DNA from 2 places in the Stappia sp. ICDLI1TA098 genome. Region 2 is predicted to be linked to the other one. Evidence: riboswitches for the same ligand, from Rfam matches in the RefSeq annotation. Region 2 holds a riboswitch; the other holds the start of a gene.

Region 1 (9,997 bases), 210 kb from region 2:
GCGCTGGCCGGGCACCGCGCCGAACTTGCCGCCCTTGAAGCCGAGGGCGAGCGGGTCGCGGGGGAGCGAGAGGCGGCATGGGGAGAGTGGCAGGCGGCATTCGCCGGCCTGGGCATGGTGCCGCTTGCGCCCGAGCGAATGCTCGACTGGTGTCGCGGCGTCGAGGCGCTTCTGCAACGCCGCGGCGAAGCTGTGGAGCTTGCCGACCGGCTGCAGGCGCTGGAGCAATTGGCCGAGACGCTCCGGCCGGATCTGGAGGCTCTGGCCAGGGATCTCGACCTTGAAATCGCGCCCGCAGAGAGGCTCCGCCCGCTTGCGCGCCGCCTCGAGGCCACGCTGGCGAAGCAGCAGGAGAGTTGGGCCGCTGGCCGCATGAGAGCGGCCCGACGCGAGGACCTTTGCAGCCGTGTCGAGCGGATCGTCGCCGACAGGCAGGCGCTTGCCGCGCGCTCCGCGGACTGGCGCGCGCGCTTCGACGCGGCGCTCGCGCCACTGGGATTGCCCGCGGGCAGCCCGATTGCCGCGGCCGAGGCGGCCGTCGCTGCCTGGCGTGAGCTGCCTGCCGCTCTTGCGCGGCGCGACCACGCGGCCCGTCGCGTCGAGGGGATGCGCCGCGACAATCGCGCCTTCGAGGCGCGCGTGGCGACGCTGTCGGCGGGCATTGCCCCCGACCTTGCCGACCATCCGCCGGTGGCGGCGGCCGCGCTCCTCAACCGCCGCCACGAGGAGCAGCTTGCCGCCCGCATCCGCCGCGACGGAGCGCTGTCGGAGAAGGAAAAGGCGGAGAGCGGGCTGGAGCAGGCCGACGCCCGGCTCGCAGAGGCGCGGGCCCGGCTGGAGGTCTTGCGCGCGCGCCTGCCCAGGGGACTTGCCGAGGAGGCGCTGCGCGACCTTGCCGTGCGTCTTTGCGAGCGCGATGGCCTCGCCCTGGCCCATGCCGACAGTCTTTCCCGCTTTGCGCAGGTCTCCGAAGGCGAGAGCCGGGCGGCGGTTGCCGAGGAACTCGCCGGCTTCGACGCCGACAGCGCCTCGGTCGATCTGGAGGGCCTGCAGGTCGAGGACGAACGGTTGACGCGCGCCCGCGACGAAGCCCACGCCGCGCGCCAGGCGGCGCTGGCCGACCGTCGCGCGGCGGAGGAGGGCGAGGGCGCGGAAAAGGCCGCCTTCATCCGCCAGGCGGCGGAGACGGAGATGCTCGACGTGGCAAGGGAGTGGTCGGTGCTGAGGATCTCGGCGCTGCTGCTCGACGCAGCCCTTGCCCGCCATCGGCAGAGCCAGGGCGACCCGCTGGTCGAGCGTGCCGGCGAGATCTTCGCGAAGCTCACGGACGGCGCCTTCTCGGGCCTGACACGCAGCTTTGCCGAGGATGACCGCAGCGAGCTTTGCGCACTTCGCGCCGAGGGCGGTGAGGAGGTGGCGATGAGCGGGTTGAGCGAAGGCACCGGCGACCAGCTCTATCTGGCGTTACGGCTCGCATTCCTGAGCGACTACGCGAGCCGTGCCGAGGCCGCGCCCTTCATCGGCGACGATCTGTTCCAGACGTTCGACGACAACCGCACGGCGGCCGGATTGCGCGCGCTTGCGGGGTTGTCGGAGAGCCTGCAGCCGATCCTCTTCACCCACCACCGAAGTGTGGTCGACATCGCCCGCAGCGAGCTCGGCGACGGACTGGACCTGGTGGATTTGTGAGGCGCGCGCGTTCCGCAAGCGGGCGTCGCGGGCAAGACATCAAAGGGAAGCTTGAAAGACGGGGGAGGTTGGAGCGGGTAACGGGAATCGAACCCGTGCTAAGAGCTTGGGAAGCTCCTGTGATACCATTTCACCATACCCGCATCACGAGATTTAGATACCCGCTCTCCCGGTCCCGCACAAGGGGGCACACGCACGCCAGCCTGTGGAGATCGCGCTTCGCGGCACTCTCGGCCGCTTGATTTCGGCCCGTGCGAACCCACCTCTGGTCGGCTGCCGGACTGGCGGCCATCTGAGCATCGAAACACGGGGCAAGCGCTTTGGCGGCAATGCGGGACAGACTATCGCAACTGGTGCGCTCCAGGCGCTGGGAATGGACGATCATCGCGCTGATCGTGGTCAATGCGGTCACGCTCGGGCTGGAAACCAGCCAGGCCGCGATGGCGGCGGCGGGGCCCTTCCTCTATGCGCTCGACCGGATCGTGCTGGCGATCTTTGCCGTCGAGATCGTGCTGCGCATATATGCCCACCGGCTTGCCTTCTTCCGCGATCCCTGGAGCCTCTTCGATTTCGTCGTCGTCGCGATCGCGCTGATGCCGGCCAATGGCGCGTTCCAGGTGCTGCGCGCGCTGCGCATCCTCAGGGTGCTGCGGCTGATCTCGGTGGTGCCCTCGCTGCGCCGCGTGGTCGGCGGTCTTGTCGCCGCGCTTCCCGGCATGGGCTCCATCGTGCTTCTTCTGGCGCTTGTCTTCTATGTCTTCGCGGTGATGACGACGAAGCTCTACGGCGGCAGCTTCCCGGACTGGTTCGGCACCATCGGTCGCTCCACCTACACGCTGTTCCAGATCATGACGCTCGAGAGTTGGTCGATGGGCGTCGTCCGGCCGGTGATGGAGGTCTACCCCTATTCCTGGGCCCTCTTCGTCCCCTTCATCCTGTGCACCGCCTTCACTGTGCTGAACCTTTTCATCGGTGTCATCGTTTCCGCCATGCAGCAGGAGCATGACCAGAGCGCGGAGGCCGACCGTCAGGCCATCCATACGGAAACGGGCGTGGTCCTTGCCGAGGTGCGCGCCCTGCGCGAGGAGGTGAAGGCCCTGCGCGAGGAGGCCCGCGCGCGACGGGACCTCCCCGCGGGGCCGGAGGTCAGTTCGACTGGCGCTTCATGAATTCGTCGCGAAGCATCACGGATTTCATCGCCGGCAGCCGGATGGCATTGACCAGAAGCACGATGAGCTGGATCAGCGTTGCGGTTGCCAGCGCGTCGAGCAGCCAGCCAAGCGGTTCGCCGAACCCGGCCCAATAGGCCGGCATGTCGTCAAGCGAGGGCAGGGTCGAAAGCCCGGTGGCGCCGTGCAGGCAGAGCGCGATCCAGAAGCCGGCGCAATAGGGGCAGTTCCACTGCTTGTAGAGCACCCGCAACGGCGCGGGCAGGGCCTCGATCAGCCGGTTGAACCATGTGCCCCAATGCGGGAGCTTTTCCCAGAAGAGCAGATGGATCGCTGCTCCGATAAGTGCTGCATCGAAGGTCATTTCAGTCTCCTTGCGTTTCGCCGGGCGCGCGCGGGCGCCATGCCGGCGGGTGAAGATCGGGAAGACGCGACCGGCGCCGCGATGCTGCTGCCCGCGCTCTTGTCGAAAAGTGCTCCCTCGCCGAACGGCGCGGTTGCCGCATCGCTCTTGCCCATTTTGGCAACCCGAAGCCGTGTGTTTGTCTGGGCCTTTGTCACCTCCGTCGACCAGTAAGTTAGTATGGAAGACATACTAAAGTGCGCGCGCATGGGAGGGGAGCTTCCTTGTGGCGTCCCGATGGCGCCGGGAAGCGAGGGGGTGAAGGTGCTGGAAGAACAGGCCTCTCTCAGGGGAGGTCTGCGAGGGTCCTGATTGCCGAGCGCAGCGGCTGGATGTCCGCCTCCTGCAGGTCGGAGAAGATCTCGGCGAGCGCCGCTTCGTAGACGGCCTCACCACGGGCGAGCAGCTCGGCGCCGGAGCCCGTCAGCAGGATATGCTGGGCGCGGGCATCCATCAGGCACGGGACCCGTCGCACAAGGCCGCGTTCCTCAAGTTTCACGACCATGGCGCTGGCCGAGGCCTTGCGCACGCCCATCGCCGCCGCCACGTCCTGAAGGTGCTGGGTGTGTTCGTCGCGCAGGACCTTGCGCCGCTCCTGCTCCTTGATCGCCCGCAGATATTCGAACTCGCTGTGGCTGACGCCAATGCCAGTCGCCATCGTCGCCCATCGGCGATGGACGATGCGATGAAGGTGCTCCAGCGCGCGCGACGGAGAGAGAGCGTGGGCGTCTGTGTCTGTCATGTCGATCCGGTTCCAGATAGTCAGGAAGACATACTAACTGTCCAGCGAAAAGTCAAACGCGGCGGCTCGCCCCGCGCGCACTCTTTCGCATCTGTCGGCAGGTCCCCCGACGGGAACGGGGGCAGGGAACGGATCCGGGGCCGGGGCGTCGCCGCCCCGGCCTTAAGACCTCAGCCGGCGCGGAAATGCTTGGAGAGCTTCAGCGCCTGGCCCTGGTAGTTGGAGCCGATGCCTTCGCCATAGAGCGCGTCCGGGCGTTCCAGCATGGTTTCATAGACCAGTCGCCCGACGGTCTGGCCGTGTTCGACGATGAAGGGCACTTCGTGGGAGCGCACCTCGAGCACGGCCCGCGAGCCGCCTCCGCCGATGGCGGAATGGCCGAAGCCCGGATCGAAGAAACCGGCGTAGTGGACGCGGAATTCGCCCACGAGCGGATCGAAGGGCACCATCTCGGCGGCGAACAGCGGCGGCACATGCACCGCCTCGCGCGATACGAGAATATAGAACTCGTTTGGATCGAGGATCAGCTCCCCGGCGCCGCGATGGATGATCGGCTCCCAGAAGTCGAGCGGATCCTGCGCCGCCTTCGCGTCGACGTCGATGACACCGGTGTGGCGCTTGCCGCGATAGCCGATGAGGCTTCCAACACCGTCGCCCTTGAGGTCGATGGTCAGATGCACGCCGCCGGCGATGGTTGCCTCGTCGTCGGCATCGCCTTCGGCGGCCTCGGCCTGCGGACCGCCGGAGACGATGCCATGGGCGAGGTGCACGGCGCGCAGCTCTTCATCGCTCACCAGCGACTGGCCGACGCGGAAGCGGATCTGCGACAGGCGCGAGCCCTCGCGAATGAGCACGGGGAAGGTGCGCGGGCTGATTTCCGCGTAGAGCGGGCCGCGATAGCCCGCCGGCACCGTATCGAAGGCGCGACCGCCGTCGGTAATCACCCGTGTGAAGACATCGAGCCGGCCGGTAGAGCTCTTCGGGTTGGTGGTCGCTGAGACATCGCCCGGCAGGTCCAGCCCCTCGAGCAGCGGCACGATGTAGACGCAGCCCGTTTCCAGCACCGCGCCGCGCGACAGGTCGAAGGCATGAAGCTTCAGCCGGTCGAGCTTTTCGGCGACGGTGGCGTCCGCGCCGGGCAGGAAGCTGGCGCGAACCCGATAGGCCAGCGGCCCGAGCCGCAGGTCTAGGCTTGCCGGCTGGATCTGGTCCGTGTCAGGAGAGCGCGGAGCGGAAATCGCGCCGCGCTGGAACATGGCGCGGATCGCCTGCGCCGGAAGAATGCCATGTTCGGCCGCTGTCATGTTGCCCCCCAAATTGCCTTGTCCGCCGCTCTTAGCGCAGCCCGCAGTGTTTTGCCACGGGGTTTGTCGCAGGTTTGCCATGCGCCCCAGGCAGGCTGGTGGGTCGTCGACGGGGAGTGTTCGGCGGCGGCTTCCCTTGCGTCTGCCTTGCCTGCGGGCATTGACGCGGGTCGAAGCGTGGCTTATCAGGTTTCCGTTCCGTGGTGATTTGGGCCGGCCGGCTTGCAGCCACGTTAAAGAAGTCGCTAAACAGGCCGGGTTGCGAAAACCCCGGTCCGTCACGGCCGGGGTTTTGCATTTGGAGTTGAGGCATGAGCTCAAACGCGCGCAACTGGCATCCCGACACCGCCCTCGTTCATGGCGGCACCACCCGGTCTCCCTACGGCGAGACGTCCGAGGCGCTCTTCCTGACACAGGGCTTCGTCTATGGAACGGCCGAGGCGGCCGAGGCACGCTTCAACGGCGACGATCCGGGCTTCGTTTACTCGCGCTACGCCAATCCGACGGTCGCCATGTTCGAGGCACGCATCGCCGGTCTCGAAGGCGCGGAAGCCGCCATCGCCACGGCGAGCGGCATGGCGGCGGTCAATATCGCGCTGATGGCATGCTGTCGGGCCGGAGATCATGTGGTCGCCGCCAAGGCGCTGTTCGGCTCCTGCCGCTACATCGTCGAGACGCTGCTGCCGCGGTTCGGCGTGTCGACGACGCTGGTCGACGGCACCGACATCGAGGCCTGGCGCGCGGCGATCCGGCCTGAAACCACGGCCTGTTTCCTCGAGAGCCCGACCAATCCGACGCTGGAGGTCATCGATATCGCCGCGGTCGCCGAGCTGGCCCATGCGGTTGGGGCCAGGCTCGTCGTCGACAATGTCTTCGCGACGCCGATGTGGCAGTCCCCGCTCACTCTCGGAGCCGACGTGGTGGTCTATTCCGCGACCAAGCACATCGATGGCCAGGGCCGTTGTCTCGGCGGCGTCGTGCTCGGCCAGAAGGACTGGATCGCCGACGAGGTGATGCCCTTCGTCAAACACACCGGCCCCTCGCTCAGCCCGTTCAACGCATGGGTGCTGCTGAAGGGGCTCGAGACCCTTTCGCTGCGCGTCGAGCGCCAGACATCGACGGCGGCCCGCCTGGCCGACATGCTGGCGACGAGTGCAGGCGTGAAGCGCCTCATCTATCCGGGGCGTGACGATCACCCGCAGGCCGAGGTCGCGCGTCGGCAGATGCGTGCCGGCTCGACGATGATCGCAATCGACCTCGAGGGTGGAAAGGAGGCGGCATTCCGCTTCTCCAACGCGCTGCAGGTGATCAAGATGTCCAACAATCTGGGCGATGCGCGCAGCCTGATCACCCATCCGGCGACGACCACGCACCAGAGCGTGGCCGAGGAGGCGCGCGCCGAACTGGGCATCGGCGAGGGGCTGCTGCGCCTGTCGATCGGGCTGGAGCACCCCGACGATCTCGCCGCGGACCTCGAAACGGCCCTCAAGGCCGCGCGCGGCTGACACCCACGCCTCGCGGACGCAGCTTTCAGGGCGCGTCCGCGTCGCCAAGCAGGCCGGCCACCAGCACGACGCGGGAGACCGCCGAGATGACGCAGACCGCCGCGAAGCCCCAGGCGAGGATGGCGAAGCAGGACGGCAGCAGGCACATCGCCAGAAACACGGCGATTGTTTCCGCCCCTTCCGCAAGTCCTCCCAGATAGTAGAGCGACTTTCTTCCCTGTGCGTCGGTCGAGAGGCCGCGCTTCTCCGCCATGATCGCGAAGCCGAGAAAGCTCGCGCCGTTCATGTAGAAGGCCAGAAGCAGTGCGCCGGCGGCCAGCGCATTCGCCTGCGGCGCGTGGAGCGCGAAGGCGAAGGGTATCGCGCCGTAGAAGAAGAAATCGAGGACGATATCCAGATAGCCACCCCGGTCGCTCTTGTGGCTGGCGCGCGCCACGGCGCCGTCCAGTCCGTCGAGAAGCCGGTTGAGCGCGACGAGAACGGCGCCGGCGAGTGGCGCGCCGAGAGCGATGGCGAGTGCCGCGCCCATGCCGCAGGCAAAGCCGGCGAGGGTCACCTGGTCGGCGGCGATGCCCAGCCGTGCCAGTCGGCGTCCAGCCGCGTCGAGCGGCGGATCGATGAGGGGGCGCAGGCGGGCGTCGAACATGGTTCGGCTCTTCCGGAGCTTGGAGATTCCCACCGCCATCGGTGGTCGGGGGCACTGTCCTTGATGGCCGAGGGTTGAGCCGCGCGCAAGCGCGCCGCCCCCGAAGGAACCTCACGATACGGTGTGATTGGCAGGTTCATTCGGTTCGCGTTGCTCGGCGTACTGGATATGATGCAAAATTGCCCTAACATTCCCGGGGGTGGCCCTGCGTTCCCTGCTCGCGTGGTCTGATGAGCACCCCCCTAACTCTGATCCTGGAAGACACGATGTACAGGTCCGTCACGCGAAACATCCAGGTCACCGTGGAACCGGTTTTCCTCAGCGAGGATTCCGATCCCGACGGCGGTCAGTACCTGTGGGCCTACACGGTCGATATCGTCAATCTGGGCATGGAGACTGTCCGCCTGCGCGCTCGCCACTGGCGCATTTTCGACGCGGCGGGCCGGCTGGAGGAGGTGCGCGGCGCCGGTGTCGTCGGTGAGCAGCCGGTGCTCGGGCCGGGCGAGCGGTTCGAGTACACCTCCGGCTGCCCCTTGCGCGAACCTTCCGGTGTGATGAGTGGCAGCTACCGCATGGAAACCGCCGGCGGCGAGGGCTTCGATGTCTCCATTCCCGCCTTTTCCCTCGACGTGCCCGGCGAGCCGAGGAGCTTGAACTGACGCTGCGGAGGTTCTTTCGGATGCTTCGTGCCGGCAGATATTGAATGCACGTTCAAGGTTCGTCTGTTTCTGTTCTGGAATCGTTAAGCTTCGCAGGCTTCAATTACCGGAAGGTGATTTGATATTTGTGACGATGGGTGGTCTTTTTCCTGATCCATTCGTCAACTTTTTCTTGATATGGTCGCATTACGTATCATGTTGAAATCATGACCGCGATACGATCTCAGCAGGGGGAGTTCCGTTTTGGCGTCGAGGCAGGGGGTGCAGCAGGACGCGGTCCGCCTCGCAAGGATTGCGGGTGGCGAGGCGCTATGCGCTTTCGAGGCCGCCTTTCTGTCTGCGCGCTCCAGGATGATTTACTTTGATACCGAGTTGATCGTGCGGGCCGTCAACGATGCCTTTCTCGCCGATGACCGTGTCGCGCGGGAGGACATTGTCGGTCGCCATGTGTCCGATTTGCTCGGCCCCTCCGTCTTCGAAACCCGCTTGGGCCAGATCAAGGCTGCGCTGAACGGAGAGGAAACCTGCATCGTCGACTGGGGGCAAAGGGGGGCCTCGCGCGGGCGGTTGCTGCGTATTCATCATATCCCTGTGCGGGGCGAGGGGGGCGACGTGGTCGGCGTTCTCGTCCGGTTGGAAGACGCAACGCGGCTGCATGATCTCGAACGCCGCGTCTCCATGCTGGGCGAGGTCTTCAACCAGACGGCGGACGGCCTTGCCGTCATCGGCACCGATTATCGTTACGTCTGGGCCAATCATTCGTACACGCGACGCTGGAACCTCATGCCTGATCAGGTGGTGGGACGTGCTGTCGCCGAGATTGTCGGAACGCGCTCCTACATGGAGACGGTGCTCATTCCGCTGTCGCGCTGCTTTTGCGGCGAGAATGTTGCCTTCGAGGACGTCACCAGCACATTCGACGGCACGCCGGCCCGCTTCGCCATTCGCCTCGAACCCTTCCGCGACGAAAACGGAACCATCATCGGTGCGGTGGTCAACCGCCGCGACGTGTCGGATGTCGCCGCGATGATCGAGCGGATCGAGCGGCATGAGACCGAGGACGCGCTTACCGGGCTTCCCAACCGCAGCGCCTTCGAGGAAAATCTGTCGCGCCAGCTTGGCGCCGTCGCGACCTGTGCCTGTGACACGCAAGAGTGTCTTTCGGCGGTGATGGTTCTGAACCTCGACGATTTTCGCACGATCAACGACATGGCCGGTTACGCGGCGGGGGACGTGTTGCTGCGCCAGGTCGCTCGCCATCTGGCGGCGCTTGTCCCCGACGCCTATCTCGCCCGCCTCGGCGGTGACGATTACGCCATGCTGCTGTGTGGCGTCGACCAGCGAAGCGCTGTCGCTCTCGGCGAGAAGATCGTCGCGGCAATCGGCAACGCCGGCTTCGAGATGGGTACGGCGCGATATTCCGTTGGCGCGAGCATCGGCATCGTCCCCATCGATCAGGATGCGTATGAAGGTGCTGCGTCATCGGTTAGCGACGTGATGAAGCGTGCCGACCGGGCCTGTCGCGTCGCACGCGATGCCGGCGGGGCGCGGGTGTCGGTCTATCACCCTGAGGACAGCGACATTCTTGCCCGCAACGAGGAGGTGATGAACGTCCGCGTCATCCAGGAGGCGTTGCGCCAGGACCGTTTCGAACTGCATGTCATGCCCATTGCCCCGATCGGCAACGGCAGCGGCGATTATGACGAGATCCTGTTGCGCGTGCTCGACGAGGCCGGCACACCGATGCCGCCGGGCAACTTCATTGCCGCCGCCGAGCGCCATGGCCTGATGAGCCGCGTGGATCGGTGGGTTGTCGAGGCCGTTCTTGCCAGGTTGCCGGGCGTTGCCGCCGATGCCCGACTGTCGGTCAATCTTTCCGG
Region 2 (9,997 bases):
AAGCGGCTTGGCTGTCCGTTGATCAGCGCGTCACGATCGAACTCGGCCGGGTCCGGCGTGCCGTTCGGCCGGGTTTCGAAGTTCTTCCAGTGGATCGGCGACTTGCCTTCCCTGTCCATCCAGGTCGCGTCTTGGTTCGCGGGACCGATGTTGACGAAGGAGGTGAAGGGCACGAGCCCGATCTTGACCCGGTCCTTGCGGTCGCTCTCCTCGTTGATGGCGAACAGGGTCTTGGTCAGATCCGTCGCCGCGCTCTTCAGCGTCGACATCTTGCTGCCGCGCATGGAGCCGGAATTGTCGAGCACCATCGCCACGTCAAAGACCGCCTTGCCGACCACGGTCTGCGAGTTGACCTCGACATCGAGCGCCGACAGCCCGAGCAGGCCGCCGAACTTGGTCGGGACGCTCGTCTTGGCGGTGACGCTGACCGTTCCCTTCTCGACGGAGACGAGAAGCTCGGGGGCAACCCCGTCGGGATCCTTGTAGATGGAGTTGAAATAGGCTTCCGCCCGTTCGCGGATCTTGGCGTCGGACAGGCCGTTGCTGTCGTAGTTCGCCGCCAGCGCCGTCGCGTCCACCGCCTGCTGCAGGCCGATCTTGACGGTGTAGCCGCGCGAAAAGTCGACGCCCGCTCCGACAATCATGATCATCAGCCCCGCCGCGATGGCAAAGGGAATGACGATGTTGCCGCGCCTGTCGCGGACGAAGCCGGCAAGGCGCGCGCGGATTCCGCTCTGGCGGGGGGCGTCGGAAGGGGGTCTTTTCATGGCGCCGACGGTATCCCCGTCAGGTTTCGAATTCCTTGCACGGACCGTGCATTTCGAAGGCTTTCGAGGGCTTGGGAAAAACTCGACGCTGAGTCATTGACAGCCGCCGGGGCCCATCCTACATCAAGCTCGCTGTTAGCACTCTCATCAACAGAGTGCCAACGTGGTCCGCGGCTTCCGTCGTCGGATCCGCAATGCCGGCGGGGGACAGGCGCTCTCCTGACCCATGCATGGCGCGGAACGCGGCGGAGGAAGTACCACGCTGGCCGGGAAAGGAAAGAGCACAACATGAAATTCCGCCCTTTGCATGATCGCGTCGTTGTCCGCCGCGTCGATTCCGAGGCCAAGACCGCCGGTGGCATCATCATTCCGGACACCGCCAAGGAGAAGCCGCAGGAAGGCGAAGTCGTCGCCGTCGGCCCCGGCGCGCGCAAGGAAAACGGCGACCTCGTCGCTCTCGACGTGAAGGCTGGCGATCGCGTCCTGTTCGGCAAGTGGTCCGGCACCGAGGTCAAGATCGACGGTGAAGACCTGCTGATCATGAAGGAAAGCGACATCATGGGCGTTGTCGGCTGATACCGACGCACCTTCCCTGATCTGCCCCATGCCGGGGCGCTTGCGGGGGCCGAAGACAGGCGGATGGCGAAAGCCGGTTCCGCCCCGGCCCTGAAAACGGGACGCCGAACCTCGTCGTCCGCCGCAAGCCGCGCCCCACGGGGCGATTTTCTGTCAAGGAGACCTGAAAATGGCTGCCAAAGAAGTCAAGTTTTCCACTGATGCCCGCGACCGCATGCTGCGCGGCGTCGACATTCTCGCCAATGCCGTCAAGGTGACGCTCGGCCCCAAGGGCCGCAACGTCGTCATCGACAAGGCCTTCGGCGCTCCGCGTATCACCAAGGATGGTGTGTCGGTCGCCAAGGAAATCGAGCTTGAGGACAAGTTCGAGAACATGGGCGCGCAGATGCTGCGCGAAGTCGCGTCGAAGACCAACGACATCGCTGGCGACGGCACGACCACCGCGACCGTTCTGGCCCAGTCGATCGTCCGCGAGGGCGCCAAGTCGGTTGCCGCCGGCATGAACCCGATGGACCTGAAGCGTGGCGTCGACCTTGCCGCGGCTGCCGCCGTGAAGGACCTCGAGGCCCGCTCCAAGAAGATCTCCACCTCGGCCGAAGTGGCTCAGGTCGGCACGATCTCCGCCAACGGCGACACCCAGATCGGCGCCGACATCGCGGAAGCGATGCAGCGCGTCGGCAACGAGGGCGTGATCACCGTCGAGGAGGCCAAGTCGCTCGAGACCGAGCTTGAGGTCGTCGAGGGCATGCAGTTCGACCGCGGCTACCTGTCGCCGTACTTCGTGACCAACGCCGAGAAGATGGTCGCCGATCTCGAGAAGCCGTACATCCTGCTTCACGAGAAGAAGCTCTCCAACCTCCAGGCCCTGCTGCCGATCCTCGAGGCCGTCGTTCAGTCCAGCCGTCCGCTGCTGATCATCTCCGAGGACGTCGAAGGCGAGGCGCTTGCCACGCTCGTGGTCAACAAGCTGCGTGGCGGCCTGAAGATCGCTGCCGTCAAGGCTCCGGGCTTCGGCGATCGCCGCAAGGCCATGCTCGAGGACATCGCCATCCTGACGGGTGGCACGGTGATCTCCGAGGACCTCGGCATCAAGCTCGAGAGCGTCACGCTCGACATGCTCGGCACCGCCGAGAAGGTCGCCATCACCAAGGAGACCACCACGATCGTCGACGGTGCTGGTGACAAGGCCGACATCGAAGGCCGCGTCGCGCAGATCAAGGCGCAGATCGAGGAGACCACCTCTGACTACGACCGCGAGAAGCTCCAGGAGCGTCTTGCCAAGCTCGCTGGCGGCGTTGCCGTGATCCGCGTCGGCGGTGCCACCGAGGTTGAGGTCAAGGAAAAGAAGGACCGCGTCGACGACGCTCTCAACGCGACCCGCGCGGCCGTCGAAGAAGGCATCGTCCCGGGCGGCGGCGTCGCTCTCCTGCGCGCCAAGAAGGCCGTCGAGGCCCTGACCTCCGACAATCCGGACATCATGGCCGGCATCAAGATCGTGCTGCGCGCGCTTGAGGCTCCGATCCGCCAGATCGCCCAGAACGCGGGCGTCGAGGGTTCGATCGTGGTCGGCAAGATCCTCGAGAACAACGACGAGACCTTCGGCTTCAACGCCCAGACGGAGAAGTTCGTCAACATGGTCGAGTGCGGCATCATCGATCCGACCAAGGTCGTGCGCACGGCTCTCCAGGACGCGGCTTCGATCGCCGGCCTGCTGATCACGACCGAAGCCATGGTCGCCGAGATCCCGAAGAAGGACGGCGGCGCTCCGGCAATGCCGGGCGGCGGCATGGGCGGCATGGGCGGCATGGACTTCTAAGAAGTCCTTCCGACCGATATCAAGTGAATGGGCGGCCTCGTGCCGCCCATTCCGTTTGTGCGGCACCATCAAAGGAGCGCATGATGAACGACAGCGATACACGGGGCCGGATCGATCGGCTCGAGGAGCAGATCGCCCACCAGGAAAAGAGCCTGGAGGACCTCAACGAGGTTGTTACCCGCCAGGCAGACCTGATCGACGCGTTGACGCTGCAGTTGCGCCGGCTGAGCGAGCATGTCGAGGAAATCGAGGATCTTTCGGCGAACCCCACCCCGGTGGCCCGCCCGCCTCACTACTGACACGGCCGGGCGGCGGCGAGCGAAACCGCGCTCAGGCTGGCGTCGATTGCGGCGGAAGCGATCCGGCCCGGGGAGCCACACCGGGAGCGGCGGGAGCCGGCCGCGTGCGATCAGACACCTCCGCGCAATAGACGTCGACCCGGTTGCGGCCGCCGTATTTGGCTGCGTAGAGCGCCTTGTCGGCCTTGGCGATCACTTTCGAGAGCTCACCGTCCTCCGCCTCGAATTCGGCGACACCGATGCTGACGGTCAGATCGACAAGGGCGCGCCCCTCGTCCCGTTCGATGCCGAAGGGCGTGCCGGCGACTTCCCGGCACAGGCGCTCGCCAAGCTGACGCGCCTCCCCCGCGTCCGTATCGTGGAGTACGGCGATGAACTCCTCGCCTCCCCAACGCCCCACCACGTCCTGCTGCCCACGGACCAATTCGCGAAAGCGTGTGGCGAACTCGGCCAGAACCGCGTCGCCGGCCTCGTGCCCGTAGCGGTCGTTGATGCTCTTGAAGTTGTCGAGATCCGCCAGCAACACCACCATCGGACGGCGGTTTCTGCGGCCTGCCACGAACACCGGGCCGGTGCGTTCCTGCACGCTGCGCCGGTTTGCGAGCCCGGTCAGCGGATCCGTCGTCGCCATCTCGCGCAGCGCCGCCTGGGCGCGTTCCAGCGACATGGTCAAAAGTCCGACATAGAAGATCGTGCCGATCGCCTGATCGATGACGAAGATCGTGGCGAACTCATTGTCCGAATGCGCCTGGGCAGCTCCGGTGAGCAGGATCTCGACCAGCACGACAACAGCCACCATGCCGAACACGCCGGCATAGGTGGCAAGCGATGAGACGACGATGATGCGGGAGGGGAGCCAGGGTTCGCCGCGCCGCGCCACATAGGCACCCATCGCCCTCAGGCTGAAGAAGCTCAGGAGCAGCAGCGCCGGCAGGATGGCGATGTGGAAGGATCCGCTGGCAAGCCAGGCGCCAAGGTAGGCGGCTCCGGGCGCCAGCCCCGTCAAAAGCAGCCTGCGGATCGCATAGCTGTGCCCGAAGAAGCGCGCTCCACCGGCCGCGGCGAAGGCGATGCTGAATCCCAGGAACATGAAGGCCATCGCGGCCAACAGCGGCTCGCTCTCATAAAGCCCCCACCCGCCGTAGATGATCGAGATACCGGCGCAGCTTGCCACCATCCCGGCTGTCCAGTGACGGAACGCGGCCGTCGCCGGTCCGCGAAAGCAGGCAATCAGGAAAAGCAAGACAAAAGCCAGTCGGGCGGACAAGCTCGCGAACTGTAACGTAGAGATATCGAGCATCAGGTCCTTGCCGTATCTTTCCCTGGTCCCCGTTACGATCAAACCACCGCAGCATACCCTGCCTTCGAGGCCGCAGCACCATAATTCACTGTAATTTGTACCTAGGAATTTCACGCCGGCATATAATATTCGAAAAATCTTTCCGTAACTGTTTGATCTATCCGCCGATCATTTATCGGCATATCGGGCAGCGGTGTGGCGGTGGCCGGAGAATTTGCTAGGGTCGGTCCGGCGTGGTGCTTCGTCGCGAACCACGCCGGACCGAACCCACGCAAGGCACCGCATCCCACCATGGCTCACATCATCCCGATCGCGGCGCTTCTTGCCGGTTCCGCCCTGCTCCTGATGGCGGGAGGACTGCACGGCCTGCTGCTGCCGCTGCGCGGCTCGATCGAGGGTTTCAGCGACACCTCCCTCGGTCTGCTAGGTACAGGCTGGGCCATCGGCTATATCGCCGGCTGCGTGCTCACTCCGGTGACCGTATCGCGAGTCGGGCACATCCGCACCTTCGGCGTCCTGTGTTCGCTCGCCGGCATCGTGGTGCTTCTCAACCTGGTTTTCATGCACCCGCTTGCCTGGGTTCCGCTCAGGGCGATCTCCGGCTTCTGCTTCGCCGGCGGGGCGATGGTGGTGGAGAGCTGGCTCAACGAGCGGGCGACGCCGGACACGCGCGGGCGGATCTTCGGCTTCTACACGATGATCAATCTCGGGGCGACGACCGCCGGGCAGATGCTGCTGACCGTGGGCGACCCGCGGGGCTACCTGTTTTTCGTCATTGGCTCGATCATCTATTCGCTGGCACTGCTGCCGACGGCGCTTTCCACCGCCGTGCAGCCGGTTCCCCTGGCGCGCGTGCGTCTCGATGTGCGCGCACTCTGGCACCATTCGCCGATCGCCGTCGTCGGCGTCGTGCTGATCGGCATTTCCAACAGCGCCTTTGGCACGCTCGGCGCGGTCTACGGCCGCAACATCGGCCTGGCCATCTCCGACATCGCCACGATGATGTCGGTGGCGCTGCTTGCCGGCTCGCTGATCCAGATCCCCGTCGGCATGCTGTCGGACCGCATGGACCGGCGCGTCGTGCTCATCGGGCTCGCCTGCGCCGGCAGCGCCATCGGCGCCATGCTGAGCTTCGCCGCCAGCTTCCCACCCGTCGCCATCATTGCGCTGATCGGCGGTTTCGGCGGCATGGTCTATTCGATGTATCCGGTGATTGTCGCCCATGCCAACGACCACGCGCCGAACGGCGAGTTCCTGAAGACCAGCGGCGGCCTGCTGCTGCTCTACGGTGTCGGCTCGGTCGTCGGCCCGCTGTTCGCCGCCGTGATGATGGAAATGACCACGGCCGCCGGGCTTTTCATCGTGACCTCCGCCGCCCATGCGCTGATCATCGGTTTCGCCGCATGGCGCATCACCCAGCGCAAGGCGCTGTCGACGGACGACAAGGAAGACTTCGTCGCCATGGCCGCCGGCGGTCGCCTGACCACGCCGGAAGCCCTCGCGCTCGACCCGCGCACGGAGGAGGGCGAGATCGAGGAAAGCCAGCCCGACGCCGAGACCGACGAGCCTCAGGAAACGGAGTTCGAGGCCGGCCTCGACGACATGCCGCCGCAGGAAAGCGAGCCCGAAACGGAGGCCGACACAGCCCCTGACGAGGACCACGCCCCGACGACGGACGACACGAAGCCGCCGACCGGCGCGTGACACCCTGCCCCAGCTGGCGGCGCGGGCGGACGTACCCCGCACTTGCACCGCCTCGCCCGCCGTGGCATAGAAGCTCCATCATCAAGAGAAGGGCTGGCGCCCTCGCCAACCTGCCCGACCGGGCAAGGTGGTCTCCCTGACCGGGGTCCCTCGCGGGAACCCGAACTTGGGGATGGGGTCGCGAAAGCGACAACCAAACGGTCGAACCGAAACTGCGCCAGTCCTCCTCGGGAAACCGATGGAGGATTTTTTAATGTCGACACCGCTTGCACCGGAGCACGACGCTCCCCGCCCGCAACGTCCGCGGCCATGCGCGCTCAAGACAGATCCCGCCAGCTCCCTTGCGCCAGCTCCGACGCCGAGCTTCGCGGAACTGCGGGTGCTCGCCGCCGGCGCCGCACTCGGCGTGCGGGCAAACGCGAACGCCGGCCCCGGCCTTTCGCAGGTCGAACGCCGGCGGCGCATCGAGGCCCTTCTTGCGCTCTGGCAGACAGGCTGCCGCAGCGTGATCGACGAGGCTCTCTACACCGACCTCGCAGCCCGCCATCCCGAGCTTGCCGCCCTTGTGCGGACCCGCCTGCGCCGACGGGCGCGCGGTTCGCGCGCCCACGGCTGATCCGTCAGGCGTCGGCCGGCTCCTCGGGGGGAACAGGCACCGGGCGACCGTCGTCATCGACGGCGACGAAGGTGAAGACCGCGTCGGTGACCTTGACCCGGTCGCCCCGGCGCTGCCGGCGAACCCAGGCCTCGATCTCCGCCTTGAGCGAGGTGCGCCCGACCCCGACGATGCGGCAATAGACGCAAAGCACGTCGCCGACGTGGACCGGGCGGATGAAGGTCATCCGGTCGACGGAGATCGTCACGACCCGCCCGCCGGCGCGTTCTCCGCAGGCTATGCCGCCCGCCAGATCCATCTGCGACAGCACCCAGCCGCCAAAGATGTCGCCGGACGCGTTGGTGTCGGCGGGCATGGCCATGGTGCGCAGGGTGAGTTCGCCCTTCGGGCTTTCGCTTTCGTCTGTCTCGCTCACTGATCTTCTCTTCCGGTTGGGTCTGGCCACCTTGTCTGGGAAGAGGCAAGCTTACAGGCGGGACGCGGCCTTGCCCACCCGGCGCCACGCCATGATCCCCCGCTACGGGGCGGCCTTGCGCGCCCGCGCCGGGCTTGGCAAGCCGCGATGTGCGTGGGAAAGTCGGCGTCCTTCCTGTCCGCGGCCGACGCCATGCCGGCGGCGCGCCCCTTCATCCAGCCCCCGCCTTTCCAGAACGCCCCGCTTTCCAGAACCATGCCGAGAGAAAACCAGCAGCCATGACGACCTCAGCCCTTCCGACTGATCTTCACGAGTTCAGCGCCCGCGCCCTGTCGCGCGCGATCCACCGGCGGGAGGTTTCCGCGCGCGAACTGATGCAGGCGACACTGACGCGCATTGCGCGGATCAATCCCGAGATCAACGCCGTCATCTCGCTTCGCGACGAGGACGCGCTTTTGAAGGAAGCGGAACAGGCCGACGCCGAACTGGCGCAGGGACGCTCGCGCGGCGTGCTGCACGGCTTTCCCCATGCGGTGAAGGATCTGGCCATGACCGCCGGCATTCCCACAACCATGGGCTCGCCGGTCTTTGCCAGGCAGATCCCGGCGGAGGATGCGACCCATGTGGCGCGGTTGCGCTCCGCCGGTGCGATCCTGATCGGCAAGACCAACACGCCGGAGTTCGGTCTCGGCTCGCATACCTACAACCCGCTGCACGGCGCGACGCTCAACCCCTACGACCGGACACGCTCGGCCGGCGGGTCGAGCGGCGGCGCGGCGGCCGCGCTCGCCGCCCGGCTGCTGCCGCTTGCCGACGGCTCGGACATGATGGGCTCGCTGCGCAATCCGGCAGGGTTCTGCAATGTCCTTGGTCTGCGGCCGAGCTACGGGCGCGTGCCATCCGGCCCCGCCCCGGAACTCTTCATGGACAGCATGGCGACGGACGGGCCGATGGCGCGCTCGGTCGGCGATCTCGCCCTGCTGCTGTCGCTGCAGGCCGGTCATGATCCCTCAGCGCCCCAGTCACTGCCTGGCGACGGCACCGAGTTTGCCGCGCTGGTCGACCAGCCGGCGGCGGCAAGCCTCAAGGGGGTCAGGATCGGCTGGCTCGGCGACTTCGGCGGCCACCTCGCCATGGAAGACGGGGTGCTCGATCTCGACCGGCGGGCGCTCGAGGTTTTCTCCGGCCTCGGCGCCGAGGTGGAGCACGCATCGCTCGGCTTCGATGCCGAGCGCATCTGGCAGGCCTGGACCGACCTCAGGAGCTGGCGCGTGGCCGGCAAGCTCGGTCCGATCCTCGATGCGCCCGCCACCCGCGATGCGCTGAAGCCGGAGGCGGTCTGGGAGGTGGAGCGTGGCCGGGCACTGTCGCTCGCGCGCATCGAGGAGGCGAGCCAGACCCGCAGCGCCTGGTACCGGGCGGCGATGCGCCTGTTCGAGCGCCACGACTTCCTGGCGGCCCCCGTCGCACAGGTCTTTCCCTTCGACGTGACCCTTGCCTGGCCGAAGGAGATCGCCGGCCGGACGATGGACACTTATCACCGCTGGATGGAATGCGTTGTCCCCGCGAGCCTGCTCGGCCTGCCGGCAATCTCGTTGCCCGCCGGCTTTGGTGGCGGCGGTCTTCCCGCCGGCCTTCAGCTCATCGGCCGGCCGCGCGACGATATCGGCCTGCTGAAGATCGCGTCGGCCTATGAGGCGGCGACGGACTGGCTCGGCCAGGCACCGGATCTCGGCTGACGAAAGGGCATTGGCAAGAAAAAGGAGGTCGCTCTCGGGGGAAGAGCGACCTCCGCTGCGGGCTGCTACCGTGTTGAACCTCCCGCACGAGAGAGGCGTGGGGTAGGCGGCGGGATCGGGTGGTGACGTCCGCAGCCGTGCCTCTCTCTGGCGCATTACGCGAGGGGAGGTCGGCTGGATCACAATCCGGTCGCGGCGATGGCGCTCCTGATACAATCCGGCTTGCGCGCAACACATGTTTTCGAAAATTACGCGCGATATTGCAGGAAATGCAGGCCCTGAAGCGGAAATGCCGCGTCAGTCGCGGCGGTCGGTGTAGCGCGCCTCTTCCTCGTAATAGGCGTCGAAGCCGACCGCCTTGCGCAGGTCGGCGAAGTCGAGAAGCAGGTCGTCGGGATGGCGCCCGTCCTTCATCACCGCCAGCGCCTGCTGCATCGCCCGCGTCACCGCCGAAAGCAGCGTCAGGGGATAGGCGGCGAGCCGGAAGCCGATGCGCGCCAGTTCGGCATGGGAGAGAAGCGGCGTCGCGCCGCCCTCGACAAGGTTTGCCATGTGCCAGGCCGGCACCTCCCGGCAGATCGTCTCCATCTCCTCCACGCTTTGCGGCGCCTCGACGAAGAGAATGTCGGCACCCGCTTCCCGGAACAGCCGCGCCCGTTCCAGCGCCTCGTCGAGCCCGTGACCGTGGCGCGCGTCGGTGCGCGCCAGGATGAGGATATCCTGCCCTTCCTCGCGCGCGTCGACCGCCGCCTTGACCCGGTTTAC

Evidence for each region. A riboswitch is a leader RNA that binds a small molecule or an ion and turns the genes downstream of it on or off. The one in region 2 is predicted to bind S-adenosylmethionine.
Region 1: another riboswitch for S-adenosylmethionine. It lies ahead of ACSLUQ_RS10780 (O-succinylhomoserine sulfhydrylase); the one in region 2 lies ahead of ACSLUQ_RS11765 (hypothetical protein).

Annotation. Positions count from the first base shown of each region.
Region 1 covers NZ_JBTZBT010000002.1:90,918-100,914, reverse strand. The annotation lists gene ACSLUQ_RS10810 (ATP-binding protein) at 1-1,689, shown strand, start outside; tRNA gene ACSLUQ_RS10805 (tRNA-Gly) at 1,759-1,832, opposite strand; gene ACSLUQ_RS10800 (ion transporter) at 2,019-2,858, shown strand; gene ACSLUQ_RS10795 (hypothetical protein) at 2,836-3,222, opposite strand; gene ACSLUQ_RS10790 (MarR family winged helix-turn-helix transcriptional regulator) at 3,548-4,003, opposite strand; gene ACSLUQ_RS10785 (2'-deoxycytidine 5'-triphosphate deaminase) at 4,174-5,307, opposite strand; SAM riboswitch at 5,498-5,577, shown strand; gene ACSLUQ_RS10780 (O-succinylhomoserine sulfhydrylase) at 5,619-6,812, shown strand; gene ACSLUQ_RS10775 (CDP-alcohol phosphatidyltransferase family protein) at 6,838-7,458, opposite strand; gene apaG (Co2+/Mg2+ efflux protein ApaG) at 7,725-8,117, shown strand; gene ACSLUQ_RS10765 (EAL domain-containing protein) at 8,469-9,997, shown strand, end outside.
Region 2 covers NZ_JBTZBT010000002.1:299,478-309,474, forward strand. The annotation lists gene ACSLUQ_RS11735 (TadE/TadG family type IV pilus assembly protein) at 1-767, opposite strand, end outside; gene groES (co-chaperone GroES) at 1,056-1,343, shown strand; gene groL (chaperonin GroEL) at 1,513-3,159, shown strand; gene ACSLUQ_RS11750 (SlyX family protein) at 3,243-3,458, shown strand; gene ACSLUQ_RS11755 (GGDEF domain-containing protein) at 3,490-4,635, opposite strand; gene ACSLUQ_RS11760 (MFS transporter) at 5,050-6,462, shown strand; SAM-I-IV-variant riboswitch at 6,536-6,669, shown strand; gene ACSLUQ_RS11765 (hypothetical protein) at 6,716-7,078, shown strand; gene yciA (acyl-CoA thioester hydrolase YciA) at 7,083-7,493, opposite strand; gene ACSLUQ_RS11775 (amidase) at 7,772-9,232, shown strand; gene ACSLUQ_RS11780 (isocitrate lyase/PEP mutase family protein) at 9,530-9,997, opposite strand, start outside.